4 regions of the Marinococcus sp. LNHM3E3-2.2 genome follow, and region 4 is predicted to be linked to each of the others. Evidence: predicted binding sites of a transcription regulator. Region 4 holds the regulator's gene; each other region holds the start of a gene.
The links. Region 4 encodes LexA, which represses DNA repair genes until DNA is damaged. Its sites were predicted from a motif close to CGAACATATGTTCG; they were not measured.

Region 1 (4,318 bases), on a different contig from region 4:
AAATTGTGCTCGAAAATCCTGACCTCGATCCAAGAGATTTCAGCGCCAAAGGGTTCGGCGAGTTTGAGCCGGTTGCTTCGAATGATACCGAAGAGGGCCGTGCCCAGAACAGACGCGTGGAGGTTTTGATTCTTCCGCGTAACCAAACCGAATCCTCCGAATGAGAAATATGAAATCAAAAACTGGCTGCCCTTCTACAGAGCAGCCAGTTTTCTATCTTTCCGTTTTTAATTGTTCTTTATTCTCTTCGTGGACATGCTTTAACGGTTCTTCAAATTTATGACGGTCAATAAATGCAAAAATGGCGCTCTCCACATATGGATCTTCCAACGATTTTTTCGTATTTTCAATATACCATTCTGAATCCCGGAGACGCTTCTCTATTTCTTCCGGCTTCGAAGCAACCAGGCCATGTCCCGGGACCACGGTATTGTATTTGCCGTCTTTCCATAGCTCATTCAGCTTCTTTAACGTAAACTGGTAGGACTCGCTGTTATATTCAATAATCGGGATCTCTACATTGCTTAAATAGTCTCCGGCGATACAAAGACCGAGCGGCTCTACGACCGCCGCCAATCCATCCACGGTATGACCCGGCGCCAGGTAGAACGTAATTTTAGTTTCTCCTTCTGTAAGCACCTGCTCATCCGAGTCAACAATGATATCCGGTTTCGGATACATGGCTTCATAGCTGCGTTGAATATAGTATGCACTGTCAAACTCTTTCATTTCCTGCACAATTTCTTCTTTATCCGACCTGGCATTAAATCCACGGGAAGCAATGATGGTTGCTTCCGGGAAAGCACCGGCTCCGATAATGTGATCGAAATCCGAATGAGTCAGCAGCAGATATACCGGCTGGCCCTTTTTTCGTTCTTCGACAAAATTCCTTATTTCCTCAATTTCGGCTGGAAGCCATGTAGGATCTGTGATTAATATTAAATCATCTGTCACTACGACAGTCGTATTCGTCTGATAGAGCTCGCTTTGAAATACGCTCCATTGTTCACGGTCTAATCTTTTTGCCACACTGATCACCTTCTTATTAGTCTTCATTTACAGTTTCTTTCCCGAAAATGAAAGTTTTCATTCATAAATTAAAGTATTATTTTATTGAATAATTATATAAATTCATATAAAAGCAGAGTGGCCGCTTTTTGCTTTTTATAAGCAAATCGTTCGCATTCACCCTCCCTTTCTCTTATCGTAAACATACATCCTAATACAAAAGGAGGGAATTTTATTGCTGAAGCAATGGATAAAAAGCCTCTCTTTCTCAAAACGCTGCTACTACTGCAGATCAAAAACTTCTTACATGCGCCCGTACTTCACAAAACAGGATGAAAAAGTCTTTGTCTGCGAAAAATGCCTCGAATACGCTGAAAGAAGGGCTATGCAGCGAGCGGACTAGGAAAAAACGTACGTCATTTTCGTTTTATATATATCGTTTTACGCTTATCTCTTTTTTCGGTCCTGATCTATATTACAATAGAGAAAAAGAACGATTGGAATTGGAGGGGCCCCGATGAACGAACATGATAAGGAAATGCTCGAACTAATTGAAACTGGCGTGGTAACGTTAATGCGCCGGGCGGATTTTAAACGGACGCTTGACAGTCAGGCAAGCAGCCTGGACCGTTCCGCATATTTGATCCTTCAGGTACTGCACCAGCAGAGCCCCCGTTCTGCACGTGAGCTAGCTGATCACTTTCTCCTCGATATTTCGACGCTCAGTCGTCAGATTCACTCGCTGGAGAAAAAAGGTTTTGTCTCCCGCCGCCCGGATCATCACGACAAACGGGTCAACCAGATTTTTATTACGAACGAAGGGATTGAGGCAATCAATACGCTGAAGCAGGAACGGATTCATATGTATGACAGCCTGTTGGCTGACTGGGACAAGGAAGAGCGCGACCAATTTGCCCAGCTGCTCGAGCGATTTAATAACACCCTCGTACAAAAAAGGGGGCTTCCTTCTTCGTAATGCATATGCCGGGCCCTGGACCAGGGCCTGATTTTTTTATCAAAAACAAGAACATTTGTTCGTTTAAAATATTTATTTTGAGGTATACCCTATAGAAAGAAACAATTGTTTCACCAAAGGAGGGCTGGGCCGTGGAGCGTGTTATTTTCCTTATCGACATGCAGTCGTTCTACGCCAACGTTGAAAAGCTGTATTATTCCAGCCTTCAGCATAAACCAACAGCTGTAGCCGGAGATCCGTCCATCCGGAGCGGGGTGATTCTGGCTGCCTGCCCTATTGCTAAACGCGAAGGAGTGAAAACAGCCGAAACACTTGGAGAAGCACAGCAAAAATGCCCAGGGCTTGTTGTTATCCCTCCGCGTATGGAGCTTTATTTAAGAATTTCTGTACAAATTGCCATAGCGCTTGAAGCTTACACTGATAAAATAGAACCCTACAGCGTGGACGAGCTGTTTGCAGATATGACGCATACATACAAACATACGGCTTCCACGCCGGAGCAGGCGGCTCTGTTCATCAACAGGCATCTTCTTCGGGCGTTCGGCGTCTATCCCCGGACCGGCATTGGAGCAACCAAGGTTCTCGCCAAAATGGCCTGTGACCATTTTGCCAAAAAATCGGCCGATGGGATTTTCACCCTGAAGCAGGAACAGCTGGCTTCCACACTTTGGCCTCTGCCTGTAAATCATCTGTTCGGAGTCGGGCGCCGGATGGAAAAGCACCTGCGGCAGATGGGGATTCGAAAAGCCGGCCACCTCGCTGCCTACCCTGTGGAAGAGCTGCGGCACCGCTTTGGGCTGAACGGAGAGCTTCTATGGCAGACAGCGCACGGCATTGACCCTTCCCCTGTCTCTCCCGGCACTCATACGCATCGAAAGGCTGTCGGCCACCATATGACCCTCCCCCGTGATTATTCGAGCTGGGATGATATCAGCGTCGTGCTTCGCGAATTGAGCGAAGAGGTCGGACGCCGGGCCCGGGCGGAGAGCTGCAGCGGCTGGACAGTCACCGTAGGAGCCGAAGGGCATGATAACGGGAATTCTGTTCATTTTCAGCGGCAGGCCTCCCAGGCCGAGCCGATTAATGACGGCAAAGCCATCTACGAAGCCGCCGCCTCCCTGTTTCGTAAACATTGGACACACTACCCGGTCCGGGGACTGAGCGTCAGCCTGCAGCAGCTTGAAAGCAATCAATTTATGCAGTTAGATTTATTTTCCGAAAAAGAGCACCGGGAAGACTTAAACAAAACGATCGATACCCTCAAAGACCGGTACGGACCGGCAGCTGTGCTCCAGGCCTCATCGCTTCTTCCCGGCGGCCAGGCCCTTGCCCGCGCAGAAAAAATCGGTGGTCACTACAAGTAGTTCCCGACTCCTTCAGGAACAGGAGTTGACGGCAAAGCCGAAAAACGGGATGCTGTAATAAATTGTACTTTCAAGGAGGAGAACTTATGAAGGAAACATCTGAACAGTTTTTATACGACCTGCTCCAAACTCCCTCTCCATCCGGCCACGAAATGGCTATTCAGCGTAAATGGCTTCAGTACGTCTCTCCGTATGCTGATGAAGTTCACACAGACACGATAGGCAATGCCTGGGGCACCATCAATCCGGAAGCCCCGTTTCACGTGCTTTTAGCCGGTCACTGTGACGAAATCGGCTTTCTTGTAAAGTCGATCGACAGCAGCGGCTTCGTAAGGGTGGAAAAGCTCGGCGGCATCAGCCAGGTACCTGCACTGGGAATGAAAGTGACCTTTCAGGGCAGGCAGGGACCTATCACCGGCGTTACGGGCGTCAATGCGGAACACAAGGGCGGCAGTAAAAAAGATTTCGCCTTTTCCGATTTGTACATAGACTTTGGAGCTAATAGTAAAGAAGAAATGGAAAAGTATCTTTCCATCGGCGATGCCGGCGTTTATGAGCGCACGCCCGAAAAGCTGTTAAACAACCGTTTCAGCGGACGGGGACTCGACAACCGGACAGGTGCCTTTATTACTGCAGAAGTTCTGCGCCGGCTGCAGAACAAACGCCCGGCGGTGGGCGTCTATGGCGTGAGCACGGTGAACGAAGAAACAAACATGGGCGGGGCTCATTTTGCCGGCGCCGGCCTCCGTCCAGATTTAGCAATTGCCCTCGACGTTACATTTGCTTATGATTACCCCGGGTCCAATCCGAATCAGGAAACAGAAGTAACACTCGGCGGCGGACCCGTCCTTGCCAAAGGGGCTCCGATTCACCCGACAGCTAATGAAGGACTGGAGCAGGCGGCCAAAAAAGCCGGCCTCTCCGTGCAATACGAGCTCACTCCACGGGTGACCGGTACTGACGCTGACCG
Region 2 (4,318 bases), 210 kb from region 4:
AATTCAACACCGACGTCGGTATTTCATTTACCGGTGTCGCCGGGCCGGACCGTGACGAAGGGAAGGAGCCCGGACTCGTCTGGATAGGAATTTCCGGACCGCAGGGAACGATCTCAAAACAAATTCACATCGCCGGCACCAGGGATCGTGTCCGCTTTATGGCTTTATATGAAGGGTGCCGATTGTTATGGAAAGAAAAGGTGGTAGAAAATGACAACATTCAATGATTTTCAAATGAAGGACGAAATTAAGCAGGCTGTACGGGAGATGGGCTTTGAAGAGCCATCCCCGGTGCAGGAAAAAGCGATTCCCGATGCCCTCGAGCAGAAGGATCTGATCGGACAGGCGCAGACCGGTACCGGTAAAACGGCGGCGTTTGGCATTCCGATTTTAAATAAAGTAACCGAGGAGCCGCACGTGCAGTCAATTATCATTACTCCGACCCGCGAGCTGGCCATTCAGGTATCGTCGGAAATCCAGAAGCTCTCCAAGCATTTAAACATCCGTTCGCTGCCAATTTACGGCGGCCAGTCGATCGGCCATCAGATTAAAGCGCTCAAGCAGGGCGTGCAGATTGTCATCGGTACGCCGGGCCGGGTGCAGGACCATCTTCGCCGCAAAACGCTGCAGCTCGACAAAGTTAATACTGTCGTGCTCGACGAAGCGGATGAAATGCTCGACATGGGCTTTGTGGAAGACATTGAAGCGATTTTAAAACAGGTGAACGTCGACCGGCAGACGCTGCTGTTCTCGGCGACAATGCCGCCGGCGATCCGCAAGCTGTCGAAAAAATACATGGTGGATCCGGTGACGGTCTCCATCAACAAAAGTGAAGTAACGGCGCCAAACATCGAGCAGTCGTACTTTAAGGTGCTCGAGCGCAACAAGCAGGATTCGCTCTGCCGGATTCTTGACGCGCGCGACCCGGACCTCGGCATTATTTTCTGCCGCACGAAAAAAGGCGTGGCTGATCTGACGGAAATTCTGCAGGCCCGGGGCTACCTCGCAGACGGGCTGCACGGGGATCTGACCCAGCAGCACCGCGACGCCGTTATGAACAAATTCCGCAATGGGGCGATCGAATTTCTCGTCGCCACAGACGTTGCCGCACGCGGCATTGACGTTCAGAATGTAACGCACGTGATCAACTACGACATTCCGCAGGATCCGGAAAGCTACGTTCACCGTATCGGCCGTACAGGCAGAGCCGGCCGCAAGGGCGAAGCACTCACGCTTGTGACGCCGCGCGAAATGAAGCACCTGCGTTCGATCGAATCGGAAATTAAAATGTACATTCCGTCGCACCGGGTGCCGACCATCGAAGAAGTGGTGGAAAAGCAGCAGGAAGCGTGGAAGCGCCAGATTGCCTCCCAGATGGAGGAGGAGTCGGAGCTCAGCCTCTTTAATGAAATTACGGACGAGCTTCTAAACGAATATGATCCGAAGGACGTCGTCCGCTCGCTGATGAAGCTGAACTTTGCCTCCACGGTGAGCGAATCCGAAGAAGGCAGCGGCTTCGGTGAAACCGGCGGCGCCCGCGGCATGACAAGATTCTTTATCAATGTCGGCCGCAATGTGAACATGACGCCGAAAATACTGATTGAAGAAATTTCGAACGCGGTCGGTATTCCCGGCAAGTCGATCGGCAAAATTGATATTTTTGATAAATTTACCTTTGTGGAAGTACCGCAGGACAGCGCACCGTTTGTGTATGAAGCCCTCCGGCACGCACGCATTAACGGCACGCGCGTGAACCTCGAGCCGGCGAAGCCTCGTCCGGCCCGTCCGAACCGGAACACGCAGCGCCAGTCCCAGTAATCCGTTCGCTCTTCAGCGGCAGCCGCCGCTGAAGAGTTTTTTTACCGTCAGCCTGGCAGCGACAGGGCGTTTCGGGCAAAAGAAAAAACACGAATAAATGTTCGCATATCTGTTGGCAAACCGGACAAAAAAAGATATAATATAGAAAGCAGGAAAACAGCGGGAACGCTTCCTGAACAACAGCAGGCATGTATGGATACGTTCTTCGTGGGGAAGAGAGTATCTGTTTAATAGTATATATCCTTGAAGGAGAGATAAGATGAACGAAAGAAAAGCCGCATTGGATCAAGCACTGAGCCGCATCGAAAAACAGTTTGGCAAAGGGTCGATCATGAAGCTCGGCGATCAGACCGACCGCCGCATTTCCACCATTTCCACCGGCGCCCTGGCCGTAGATATTGCCCTCGGGGTCGGCGGCTATCCGCGCGGACGTGTCGTGGAAATTTACGGCCCGGAATCCTCCGGTAAAACGACAGTGGCTCTGCACGCCATTGCTGCGGCCCAGCGCGACGGGGGCACAGCAGCCTTTATCGACGCGGAGCACGCGCTGGATCCAAGCTATGCACGGGCTCTTGGCGTTAACATTGATGATCTGATTCTTTCCCAGCCGGACACGGGCGAACAGGCACTTGAAATTGCCGAAGCGCTTGTACGAAGCGGTGCAATCGACATTCTCGTCATTGATTCTGTAGCTGCGCTCGTGCCGAAAGCAGAGATTGAAGGCGAAATGGGCGACAGCCACGTCGGCCTGCAGGCACGTCTGATGTCCCAGGCGCTGCGGAAGCTGTCCGGGGCGATCAGCAAATCGAACTCGATTGCCATGTTTATCAACCAGATCCGTGAGAAGGTCGGCGTCATGTTTGGCAGCCCGGAAACAACTCCCGGCGGTCGTGCGCTGAAATTCTACTCCTCGGTGCGTCTTGAAGTGCGCCGGGCAGAAACGCTCAAGCAGGGCAACGAAATGGTCGGTAACAAAACGAGAATCAAAGTGGTGAAAAACAAAGTAGCACCGCCGTTCCGTCAGGCGGAAGTGGATATTATGTACGGCGAAGGCATTTCGCGCGAAGGTTCCATTCTCGATATCGGTGCTGAGCTCGACATCGTGCTTAAAAGCGGCGCATGGTACTCCTACGAAGGCGAACGCCTCGGACAGGGACGGGAAAACTCGAAGCAGTTCCTGAAGGAAAATGAAGCAACGGCCGCGGCGATCGAACGGAAAATCCGCGACCATTACAAGCTCGACGACATCCAGTCCGAACCGGAAGAGCCGGAAGAAGAACCGGAAGCTCCGGCGGAATCCGGACTGCTTGCTGAAGAGGAAGAAACAGCAGATACGAACCGTTAAATCAACGCCAGGGCGCCGGAATTCCGGCGCCTTTTTTTCGTGCGGAAAAAGGTCCGGGGGGAGCAGCAGCGCACGGAACACCTGCCGGGCGGGCAGCGAAAGCAGGAGGACAGGCGGGAAGAAAACGGTGTCAATCCCTATAAAAACAGGGATTCCTGCCAGTGAGCTTTCTTGACAGCGCCATGCGGTAAAGATACAATAAAGAAGTGGAACGTTTGTTTTGTTCCGCACTTCGATGAGCGTATTAATTCGCAAGCAGAACAATGCGGACACGAAAAAGAATCATCAATGCAACTTTCGCAACAACCGAAAGTGAACAATCAGATAGCAAGAGGAGGTGACATGTATGAACACTGCAATCATCTCCATTTTGCTTGTTATCGGTGCATTGATAGTTGGTTTGATTGGATATTTTGTCCGAAAAGCGATTGCCGAAGCGAAATTCAAAAGCGCCGAGCACGAAGCCGGCCAGATTGTGAAAGAAGCTGAGCGGCAGGCAGAAACAATCTTAAAAGAATCGCGGTTGGAAGCTAAAGACGAAGCACATCAAATTCGGGCAGAAGCAGAGAGCACTCTGAATGAACGAAGAAATGAAGTTCAAAAACAAGAAAACCGCTTGATGCAGAAAGAAGAGACCCTTGACCGAAAAAGTGAGACGTTGGACAAAAAGGAAGAATCCTTGGAGCGTAGAGAGGAATCTCTCTACGAAAAACAACAACAGGTTGAGGAAAATAACAGCAAAGTGGAGGAGATTCTCGCCAAACAACAGGAGGAACTTGAACGTGTTTCCGGAATGTCTCGGGAGGATGCCAGAGAGCTGATCCGCCGCGAGACCGAACAGGAGATGGAACACGAAACGGCGCTTCTGATCAAAGAACGGACAGAAGAGGCCAAACAAGAAGCCAACAAAAAAGCGAAGAATATTTTATCCCTCGCCCTGCAGCGCTGCGCTGCCGACCATGTCGCCGAAACGACGGTGTCTGTGGTGAACCTGCCAAACGATGAAATGAAAGGGCGGATCATCGGCCGCGAAGGACGCAACATCCGGGCGCTTGAAACGTTAACCGGTATTGATCTTATTATCGATGATACCCCGGAAGCTGTCATTCTCTCCGGCTTTGATCCGATCCGCCGCGAGGTGGCGCGCATTGCGCT
Region 3 (4,318 bases), on a different contig from region 4:
GAACCCTAGAAAACATTCTGCCCCTCAGTATATCAAATTTCGGGATATTGTCTACGAGGAGGCATTGTCTTTAGATGGAAACACAAATTCCACACCATTTTCTTTTCGTTTTAATTTGGCGTCAAACGGCTTTTTTCCTTTAAACCCTTTGATCACCTGCGTTTCACCTTTTTCACACAGCTTTTTAACCTGAGCCTGAGTAATTTTTTTCTTCAGTAACGTTTTTGGCACGGTGAATTTACAGCCGTTGGCATACTCACTGCAGCCGTAGAAGGACTTCCGCTCCATCAGCTGTCCCTTTTGGCATACGGGACAGAGAGCGATTGGCTCTGCGCGCTGCGGCTGTTTTTTAGACGTGGCTACCTGCTCCGGATTTGTCTGCATATTGGTTATGCCGGCAGGCGCTTCTTCGACCAGTTTTTTCGTAAAAGCCTCTGTCTGCTTTAAAAAAGCTTCCTTATCCGCTTCCCCGCTGCCGATCTGTTTTAAAAAAGCTTCCCACTTCGCGGTCAGCAGCGGCTTGGACAAAAGTGTCCCTTCTACTACTTCGCACAGCGCCCGCCCTTTAGCGGTCACTTCCACAATGTTCTTTTGAATCCGGATATATTCCTGCTTTTGCAGTGTTTGAATAATGGTACTACGCGTCGCTTCGGTCCCGAGACCCTCCGTTTCCTGCAGTACTTTTTTAGATGTTTCATCATCCTCGATCCATTTGCCGCAGGACTTCATCATGTTGATCAGCTGTCCTTCGGTATAAGGCTTGGGCGGCTGGGTTTCCTTTTCAGCTGCCTGGACATACGCCTCCACCTGCTCTCCCCTGGTTAATGGAGGGAGAGTATTGTCCTCCTGGTCTTTCTTCTTTTTTGGTCCCGGAAAGAGCTCCTTCCAGCCCAGCTGCTTGTCCACCCGGCCCTTGCTTTCAAAAATAAGTCCCTGGACGTCGGTTTCAACAGTCGTTTCTTCATACATATAGTTGCGGTGAAACATAGCGAGCACGCTGTTCATAACTTCTTTGTACACCTGCTGCTGGGCCTGGTTCAGCTTTTCAAACTGCGTCTGGCTCAGCACTTTTTTGGTCGGAATGATCGCATGGTGCTCCTGGACTTTGCTGCCGTCTACAAACCGCTTCGAAGGCGTAGTGGACGCCGGTTCAAAGGAGACGTTCATGCACTCCTGCATCCGGGACAGGTTTCCTTTCAAGTAGTTAAATTCCCCTGACGTGATATGGCGGGTATCCGTTCTCGGATAGGAAACAGCTTTTAATGGTTCATCATACAGGCTCTGTACCGTTTTAAGCACGGCCGACGGACTCATTTTATACTTTTTGTTCATCGTCGTCTGCAGGCTCGACAGCGAATGAAGAAGCGGGGGCTTTTCCTGCTTTTCTTCTTTTTTTATGCTGCTGATCGTGCCTTCGGTATCCTTTTTCAATCCATGCTCCTTCCAGATACGGAGCACCTCTTCCTTCGAGCCGAAGCGCTTTTTATACTTTCCTTTATACTCCCCCGCTTCCGCACGGAAGGTTCCTTCAAGCTCCCAGTAAGGCTCGGGCTCAAATGCCTCAATTTCCTTCTGCCGGTCGTAAATAAGCTTGAGTGTTGGCGTCTGGACTCTGCCGACACTGAACACTTCATTGATGCCCTTCTGCTTTAACAGCAGCGTATACAGACGGCTCGCGTTCATGCCGACAATCCAGTCGGAAAATTGGCGGGCCCGCGCCTCCTCATAAAGAGGGAGATAGTCTGCTCCCTCCCGGAGCTGCTCAAACCCTTTATACACTTCATCCTTTTCCAGACTGTTGATCCAAAGACGCCGGGTGGGTTTATGGGAGGTTTTCGTATAGTCGATGACGCTTCGCGCAATGTTTTCGCCCTCCCGGTCGCAGTCGGTCGCAATAATAATGCTGTCGGCCTCCTGAAGCATCTGCTTGACGATCTTCAGCTGCTTGAACGCCCGCGGGTTAGGCTTAAAGCGAAAATGGGCGGGAAGCATCGGGAGAGTGTCGAGCGACCATTTTTTCCAGGAAGATTCGTAATCGGCCGGAGCGCGGAGCTCGAGCAGATGGCCAAACCCCCAGGTAAGCACTGCCCCGTCCGGAAACAGACTGCACGGCTTCAGCCTCATATATCCGTCTTTTTTCTCCTGTATTTGAAACGCGGCCGCATAGGCTTTTGCCTGGGACGGCTTCTCCGCTAAGATCACTGGCATAAAGAAATTCCTCTCTTCGCTGATTCCTTTGAATTCAAGAACATTTGTTCTTTAATTATAATGAATCTGTCACAAAAACGAAAGATGAAGCCTGCCTTTCATATACTCAACTTCGGCCGGGCGTGATACACTAGCATTTGTGAAAACAATGGAAGGACGCTTCCACTCGAAGAAACCACCATTCGGGAGGAGAAATAGACAAATGAAGCCTTTAAAACAGCAGGGATACGAATATTATGATTTAGCCGATATACTGCATGACAGCTACAGCGACGAAGACCTTGCTGCTCTCACCGCAGCCTTTGACGATCTTCCGGCAGATGACTACGCTCCGGATCTGAATCGTTACCGGCAGTACGGCCGTGCCGTTATTTTTCCGGGCACCCACCGAATCGAATGGCTGCCGGAAACAGTTAAAAACGGCAAAAGCTACTACGATTATTTTCAGGGATCGTTCAATCCGGAATATCCCGATGCGAGCCGCCGCTTCCCTGCAATTCCCGAACACGTCAGGCACAACCGGCTGCTTGAAGCACTGATCGCCTTTAATTTCCGCCAGACATTCTGGACGCGCGAAGATGCGCTGATGCCTTTTCATGCGGGCGTCCACTTTGTGAAGCTTCATGTTGAATCGGGAGAGGACGAAGCTTTTTCCTCACCAAACACACTGCACCAGGACGGCGAGCCGTTCACGTTTGCCCACCTGATCCGCCGGCGTAATATCGAAGGTGCCCGGAACGTCATTTCTGTGCCGGAGGTCCGCGGACGGATGCCGGAGGACGTTGAAAAGGAAAAAATTACTGACTCCTTTTACATGACCCGTCCGCTTGAATCCTACGGGGTGTATGATCCGCTGGTCACTCATTACGTCGGCTCTGTCCGTAAGGGACCGGAGGACGGACCTGGAGAGCGTTCTGCTATTTTAATTGACTATCAGCCGACCGTCGTTGCCAATCCGGATGAAATCCGCAGCATGCACGGCGACACAAACAATATGGATTATGTATAAACCGAACCCCCGGCGCCTGCTGCCCCGGGGGTTTACTATTTATCTGCTTAGTTCACAGAGGTTAATGACACAAGCTCGTATTCAATCGTTGTCCGGTGGGATTCCCATTCCACCCGGTGAATAACCGCCTTGCCAAAAGGTACTTTTTCGGCAAAGGTGTGAATTGGAAGCGGGTGATCGAGCGGAAACATTTGATAATTATCTTTAATCAGCCGAAAATTTTTCTCATCAAGGCGCTCGGCCTGCTTATTCGTAATAATTTCCCAGTTCATTTCTACAGAAAAACCCATATTCGTCCCTCCTGCTCCCTTGTCTCTATAATAATAACGCTTACTTATCTATTTCCATTATGGCAGATTTTTAAGCGATTGTACGATTAAATCCCAAAATTTATCATTATCGACTGCTGTTGCGACCTGCACCGGCCCTTCTGCAGCGGAAGTATCAATGACTGTTTCCCCGTACGTATGCTTTCCCACTGTTTCAACCTTTACCTCGGCCGATTCAAATGTAAACAGGGACGGTTGCAGGCATACTGCCACCGCGCAAGGGTCATGAACCGGCGGAAGCGTCAGCTGAAAATGCTCCTCGTAGGCACGCTGGAAGTGATCAAGAAGTTCATAGGTAAACTGGGCCGCCATTGTTGGTATCTCTTTAATCCTTTCCACCACGGCCTCGGAGGATAACGCCTGATGAGTAACATCGAGGCCGCACATCGTGATTGGAATACCGCTTGTAAAAACGATCTCTGCCGCTTCGGCATCCGCATAAATATTAAATTCTGCTGCAGGTGTCCAATTGCCAAATGTGCCGCCGCCCATAATCGACAGATGGCGGATACGACCAGCTGCCTTCGGATTTTTCCGGCACAGTAGTGCAATATTGGTAAGCGGGCCGGTCGCAATAACAGTAATTTCTTCCTCCGAATGAAGCAGTATATCTTCCATTACATCCACCGCGTGTCGTTCCTCCACCATATGTGTCGGCGCTGGAAGCTCCGGTCCGTCGAGGCCGGATTCCCCGTGAATAGAAGGAGCGTGCTCCGGCGTACGGACCAGGGGTCTTCCCGCTCCTTCCGCCACTGGCACTCCACTCAGTCCT
Region 4 (4,318 bases):
CTCAGGTGCAGCATGCTGTATAGAAGCATCGACCCGTGTCCGGCGGACAGCACGAAGCGGTCGCGGTTAAACCAGTCCGGATTGGCCGGGTTGTGGTTCATGGATTTGGTCCAGAGCGCGTACGCCATCGGCGCCGCTCCCATCGGAAGCCCCGGGTGACCCGACTGGGCTTTTTCAATACTTTCGATGGACAGCGTCCGAATCGTGTTAATTGCTAACTGTTCTGTGCTAATTGCCATGCATATGTCCCTCCACTGTATGTATTTTTGGGTGGAAACCCGCACTTATGAGTTGACCCCGCGGGAATTTCCGTGTTCTAGTACGCTTTTATGATAAAGGTTTTAAAACGATTACACAAGCGTGTTAATAGAGAAAGAAGAAAATCAAAAGGCCTGCTCTTTGTTAAGACCAGGCCTCTCTTTTATCTTAATGCCGGAAGCTGCGGTTCCGTCGTTTGACACGCTCGAGCTTACTTGGAGTTACATCCGTGCCCTCTTCATCCACCACTTTTACGTTTTCGAGCTGGTTTTTAAACGAGGAACGGAATTTACTTAAATATTCCTGACGCAGCGCCTGCTGTTCTTCTTGTTCTTCTGCAGTCAGCCCCGACGATTTTTGACGTTTGGCTAACTCATTAATCCGGTCAATTTTTTCTTTCGAAAGCATAAGTTGCCTCCCTTAAAATGGCGTTCCTTTTTTATTATATTAAAAACAGCGCCGTACCGCAAACAAATCACTGCGGTTCTATCTCCGCGCGCTGCTGTTCATATTCTTTATAACGTCGGTGCACCGTCGCTTTAGAAATATCATAGCCAAGGCCCCGGAGCGTCAGAGCGATATCTTTAAACGTCAGCTCCCGCTGTTTCAGCTTAACAATTTCTTCAATGGGCACCTCTATTTTCTTCCGGCCGCCGCTGCGGTTTAATCCGAAGTTTTCTTCCGGGTGGTACCCGTTTTCCACCGCCCGCTGCATCCCCCGCTTAATTTTAAAATTATGCAGCCGGCGCTGATGCTCTTCCACAATGGACAAAATTTCCATAATCATATGATCGGTATCCGCAATTTCGAGCTCCCCGTCATCCTTTACTGTATAGATGGACGTGCCCCTTTTCTGCAGCTCATGGAGCACGGCGATTTTAGCATTTCCGCGTCCAAGCCGCGTATCATCGGTAATCAGCAGTGTATCCGCCCCGGTGTCATCGAGGAGCTCAAACACACGGAGAAGCCCGTCCCGTTCCACGGAATAGCTGCTCTCCTGTTCTGTCACGGTCTGCTGCACCGCCCAACCGTTCGCTGCAGCAAGAGCCTCCAGCTCCTCCTGCTGCCTGGCAAGCGAGGACTGCTGTTCTTCTTTTTCCGTACTTACCCGGGCGTAAATGATGCATGCTTTCATTTGTCTGCGTTCCTTTCCGTTCGTGTTTTACTGTTCGGCAGCGTCAAACGAAACCGTTCGTTCCCACGGCTGTTCCTGATAGCCCGGCCTGTCCTTCAAAACCGGATGCTCCTGTTCATAGACGATTTCTGCCGGCCGGTCTGCTTCCGTGCCGCCCAGCGTGTCCGGAGTGATCGAAGCGTCCGCTGAATATACCAAAAATAAAAGCGCGAATGCAAATAAAGCAAGCATCGTCCAGTCCGTTGAAGTGAAGGTTTTGAGTTTATTCATATGCATGTTCCCCCTGAATGAGAATGTATGTTCTTATATTCATTCAGTATACCAGAATACCTGTTCCCGTCAACAGAAATATTAGAACGGGTGTTTGCGTTTTTGTTCCCCTCATGCTATACTTTACTCAGAAAAATTCCTCAAAAGGAGGTGCGGAGATGAAGCTATCCAAGCGCCAGCAGCAAATTCTTGATTATATAAAAGAAGAAGTAAAAGAAAAAGGCTATCCGCCTTCGGTCCGGGAGATCGGAGAAGCCGTGGGGCTCGCCTCGAGTTCAACGGTGCACGGGCACCTCGCCCGTCTTGAAAACAAAAATTTAATCCGCCGCGACCCGACTAAGCCGCGGGCAATTGAAGTGCTTGAGCTTGAAGACCAGGGCAGCGAGCCGATTCACGAAAGCAAAGCTGTGTACGTGCCGGTGATCGGTAAAGTCACGGCCGGGGAGCCTATCACTGCGGTGGAAAATGTAGAAGAATACATCCCTCTTCCGGAGCGCATGGTGACCGACGAAGAACAGGTATACATGCTTACCATTCAGGGGGACAGCATGATAGAGGCCGGCATTTTTGACGGGGATCTTGTTGTCGTTCAAAAACAGCAGACCGCTGATAACGGCGATATTATTGTCGCTATGACCGATGAAATGGAAGCAACGGTTAAACGGTTTTATAAAGAAGAAAACTTTATCCGCCTGCAGCCTGAAAATGCCACCATGGACCCGATCATTTTAGAAAACTGTACGATACTCGGCAGAGTCACCGGCGTTTTCCGCACCATCTTTTAATCACATAAACGGGGCCGCCTGCTTCATTAAAGCAGGCGGCCCCGTTTCTATTATGCCCGGCACGCAAGCGTCCGGTACGACGTAACAATTTTATTTCCTTCAACATCTCTATCCGTAATCACTATCACTGTGGCTGACGTAATATTTTCCTGTTCGATAAATTCAAGCCCCCGGTGCCAGAGCCATTCATACACCGTTGTCATGTCTACGTTCAGTTCATTTGTCCCCAGCGCTTCTGCCGTAATCTGCATCGACAGCAGCAGCTGGTCGCGCTCAAAGATGTGAAGCACCGGTCCATTAAAATGTTCAGACTCTCCCGGGCTGCCTTCATACGGTCCGTGGTAAAAGTCAAGCAGGCGTGCCATCACGATTCCCCCTTTAACGACTTCGGCGCCGATACGTGCCTGAAGTTCGTTTTTCTATTGGTGAATTGTGATTCCTTTTCCCTGCACCTTTGCTGCTAAACCCGAATTTCTTCCCCGTCTCCTGAAAGGTTACTGGTCGAGCCACTCTTTAATCTGCTGCTTATCGTTATCATCAAGGTTGCCTTCTTCAATCCAGTAATTCATCAGCTTCATCATGCCCTGCTTGGAGAGCCCCACCCGGCTGCTGTCGGATGGATGGCTGCTGATGTCCGTTTTTCCGTATTGGTAAATGGATACGTACGGCGCCTCCGCGTGGTTTAAATTGTGAAGATCTTTCTTTTCAAAATGCAGCATTTGTATGCCCCTTTCTATTTTCCGGAATGTTTTTTGTCCCTGCGTCTGCCACAAAAAAGAGCCTCCCGGGAAGGAAAGCTCCGCTTAGCGTTTGTTTACATGGATTTAGAATACGGTTTGTGACAGATCGAATGATCGATGGTTTCATCGGGTTCACCGCTGTACACACAATCGCAGGTATCTAATACGTAAGTATGCTCTTTGGCGTGAATGACCTGACTTCCCTGATGAAATAACAGTTTTTCATCGGCCGGCTGAAAATCACTCATCGAATGAAGCACCACTTCATAGCCATCGGCGTATTCAATCACCTTGTAATGAATTTCATGACCGTCACTGCTATAGGTCACCTGCGGCTGCGTTCTGCATTTGAATTCCACTAAAGCCACTGTCATCCACCCCCTCCACTTATTTATACCACAGTTTTTTCGGTTCGAGAAGACACCCGGCCGTTTTTTTCCGAAAGAATTTCCTTCCCAAATGAGTGAAAACCGTTTCTCTCTCTGCCTGCCGGAAAAGAAGCCTTTAGCCATTTTCTTCTATATAAATAAAAACAAAAAGCACCCTCTCAGCTCGAGGGCGCTTCGAAATCTCTCAATAAATTGTCGTACGTTTTGTTTATTTCTCCGTCCGTCACGTCCTGCACGGTAATAACAAGACGCTTCCTTTCCGCCGGCGCTTCCTGTTTCAGATAATCCAGGCCGATGCTCCACAGCCAGTCTGGTACGTTTTCTTCCTTTAAACTCGCTTCGGCTGCCATCGCTGAGGTGGTCACCTGGACGAGCAGCACGAGTTCTTCGTCCTTATACACTTCGACTGATTCCCCGGCAAAATGAAGCGGGCGTATGCGGTAGCCTTTCAGCCCTTCCTGGGAAAAATCCGCTTCCTGTGTCATCATCATCCTCCTTTTATTCGATTACGACTGTTCCTGAAGGGCACTGCTTCCTTCAAGCTCTATGCTTTTCTGATCCGACCGGGTGATGTAGGCCTGTCCGCCAAACTGAAACCCTTCCCGGGTGTAAAAATATAAATCCAGCGCAGGAGAAGCACTGTCGAATGCCTGGTGGAAAAATTCCTCGTTGTCGCAGTCTGTAATGGAAACGGTCCAACGTTCAAGCGGTCCACCGCCTGCCTGAAGGTGACCTTCATTT

Region 1: ACTRXF_RS05125 (DNA polymerase IV) is a predicted target of LexA. The motif match lies at 2,033-2,046, and genes of this name have one in related genera.
Region 2: recA (recombinase RecA) is a predicted target of LexA. The motif match lies at 1,909-1,922, and genes of this name have one in related genera.
Region 3: ACTRXF_RS07860 (type IA DNA topoisomerase) is a predicted target of LexA. The motif match lies at 2,246-2,259, and genes of this name have one in related genera.

What each region holds. Positions count from the first base shown of each region.
Region 1 is NZ_JBQLIC010000003.1:36,247-40,564, reverse strand. It holds gene motB (flagellar motor protein MotB) at 1-164, shown strand, start outside; gene ACTRXF_RS05135 (MBL fold metallo-hydrolase) at 214-1,029, opposite strand; gene ACTRXF_RS05130 (MarR family winged helix-turn-helix transcriptional regulator) at 1,526-1,984, shown strand; gene ACTRXF_RS05125 (DNA polymerase IV) at 2,116-3,348, shown strand; gene ACTRXF_RS05120 (M20/M25/M40 family metallo-hydrolase) at 3,435-4,318, shown strand, end outside.
Region 2 is NZ_JBQLIC010000001.1:266,694-271,011, forward strand. It holds gene ACTRXF_RS01400 (competence/damage-inducible protein A) at 1-227, shown strand, start outside; gene ACTRXF_RS01405 (DEAD/DEAH box helicase) at 211-1,818, shown strand; gene recA (recombinase RecA) at 2,078-3,163, shown strand; gene rny (ribonuclease Y) at 3,510-4,318, shown strand, end outside.
Region 3 is NZ_JBQLIC010000004.1:205,379-209,696, reverse strand. It holds guanidine-I (ykkC/yxkD leader) riboswitch at 1-20, opposite strand, end outside; gene ACTRXF_RS07860 (type IA DNA topoisomerase) at 52-2,208, opposite strand; gene ACTRXF_RS07855 (2OG-Fe dioxygenase family protein) at 2,411-3,217, shown strand; gene ACTRXF_RS07850 (DUF2584 family protein) at 3,265-3,507, opposite strand; gene ACTRXF_RS07845 (nucleoside hydrolase) at 3,565-4,318, opposite strand, start outside.
Region 4 is NZ_JBQLIC010000001.1:480,015-484,332, reverse strand. It holds partial or broken gene tkt (transketolase) at 1-239, opposite strand, end outside; gene ACTRXF_RS02550 (DUF896 domain-containing protein) at 427-666, opposite strand; gene ACTRXF_RS02545 (YneB family resolvase-like protein) at 734-1,393, opposite strand; gene ACTRXF_RS02540 (hypothetical protein) at 1,421-1,663, opposite strand; gene lexA (transcriptional repressor LexA) at 1,822-2,448, shown strand; gene ACTRXF_RS02530 (hypothetical protein) at 2,499-2,813, opposite strand; gene ACTRXF_RS02525 (hypothetical protein) at 2,943-3,221, opposite strand; gene ACTRXF_RS02520 (hypothetical protein) at 3,263-3,562, opposite strand; gene ACTRXF_RS02515 (hypothetical protein) at 3,736-4,062, opposite strand; gene ACTRXF_RS02510 (hypothetical protein) at 4,084-4,318, opposite strand, start outside.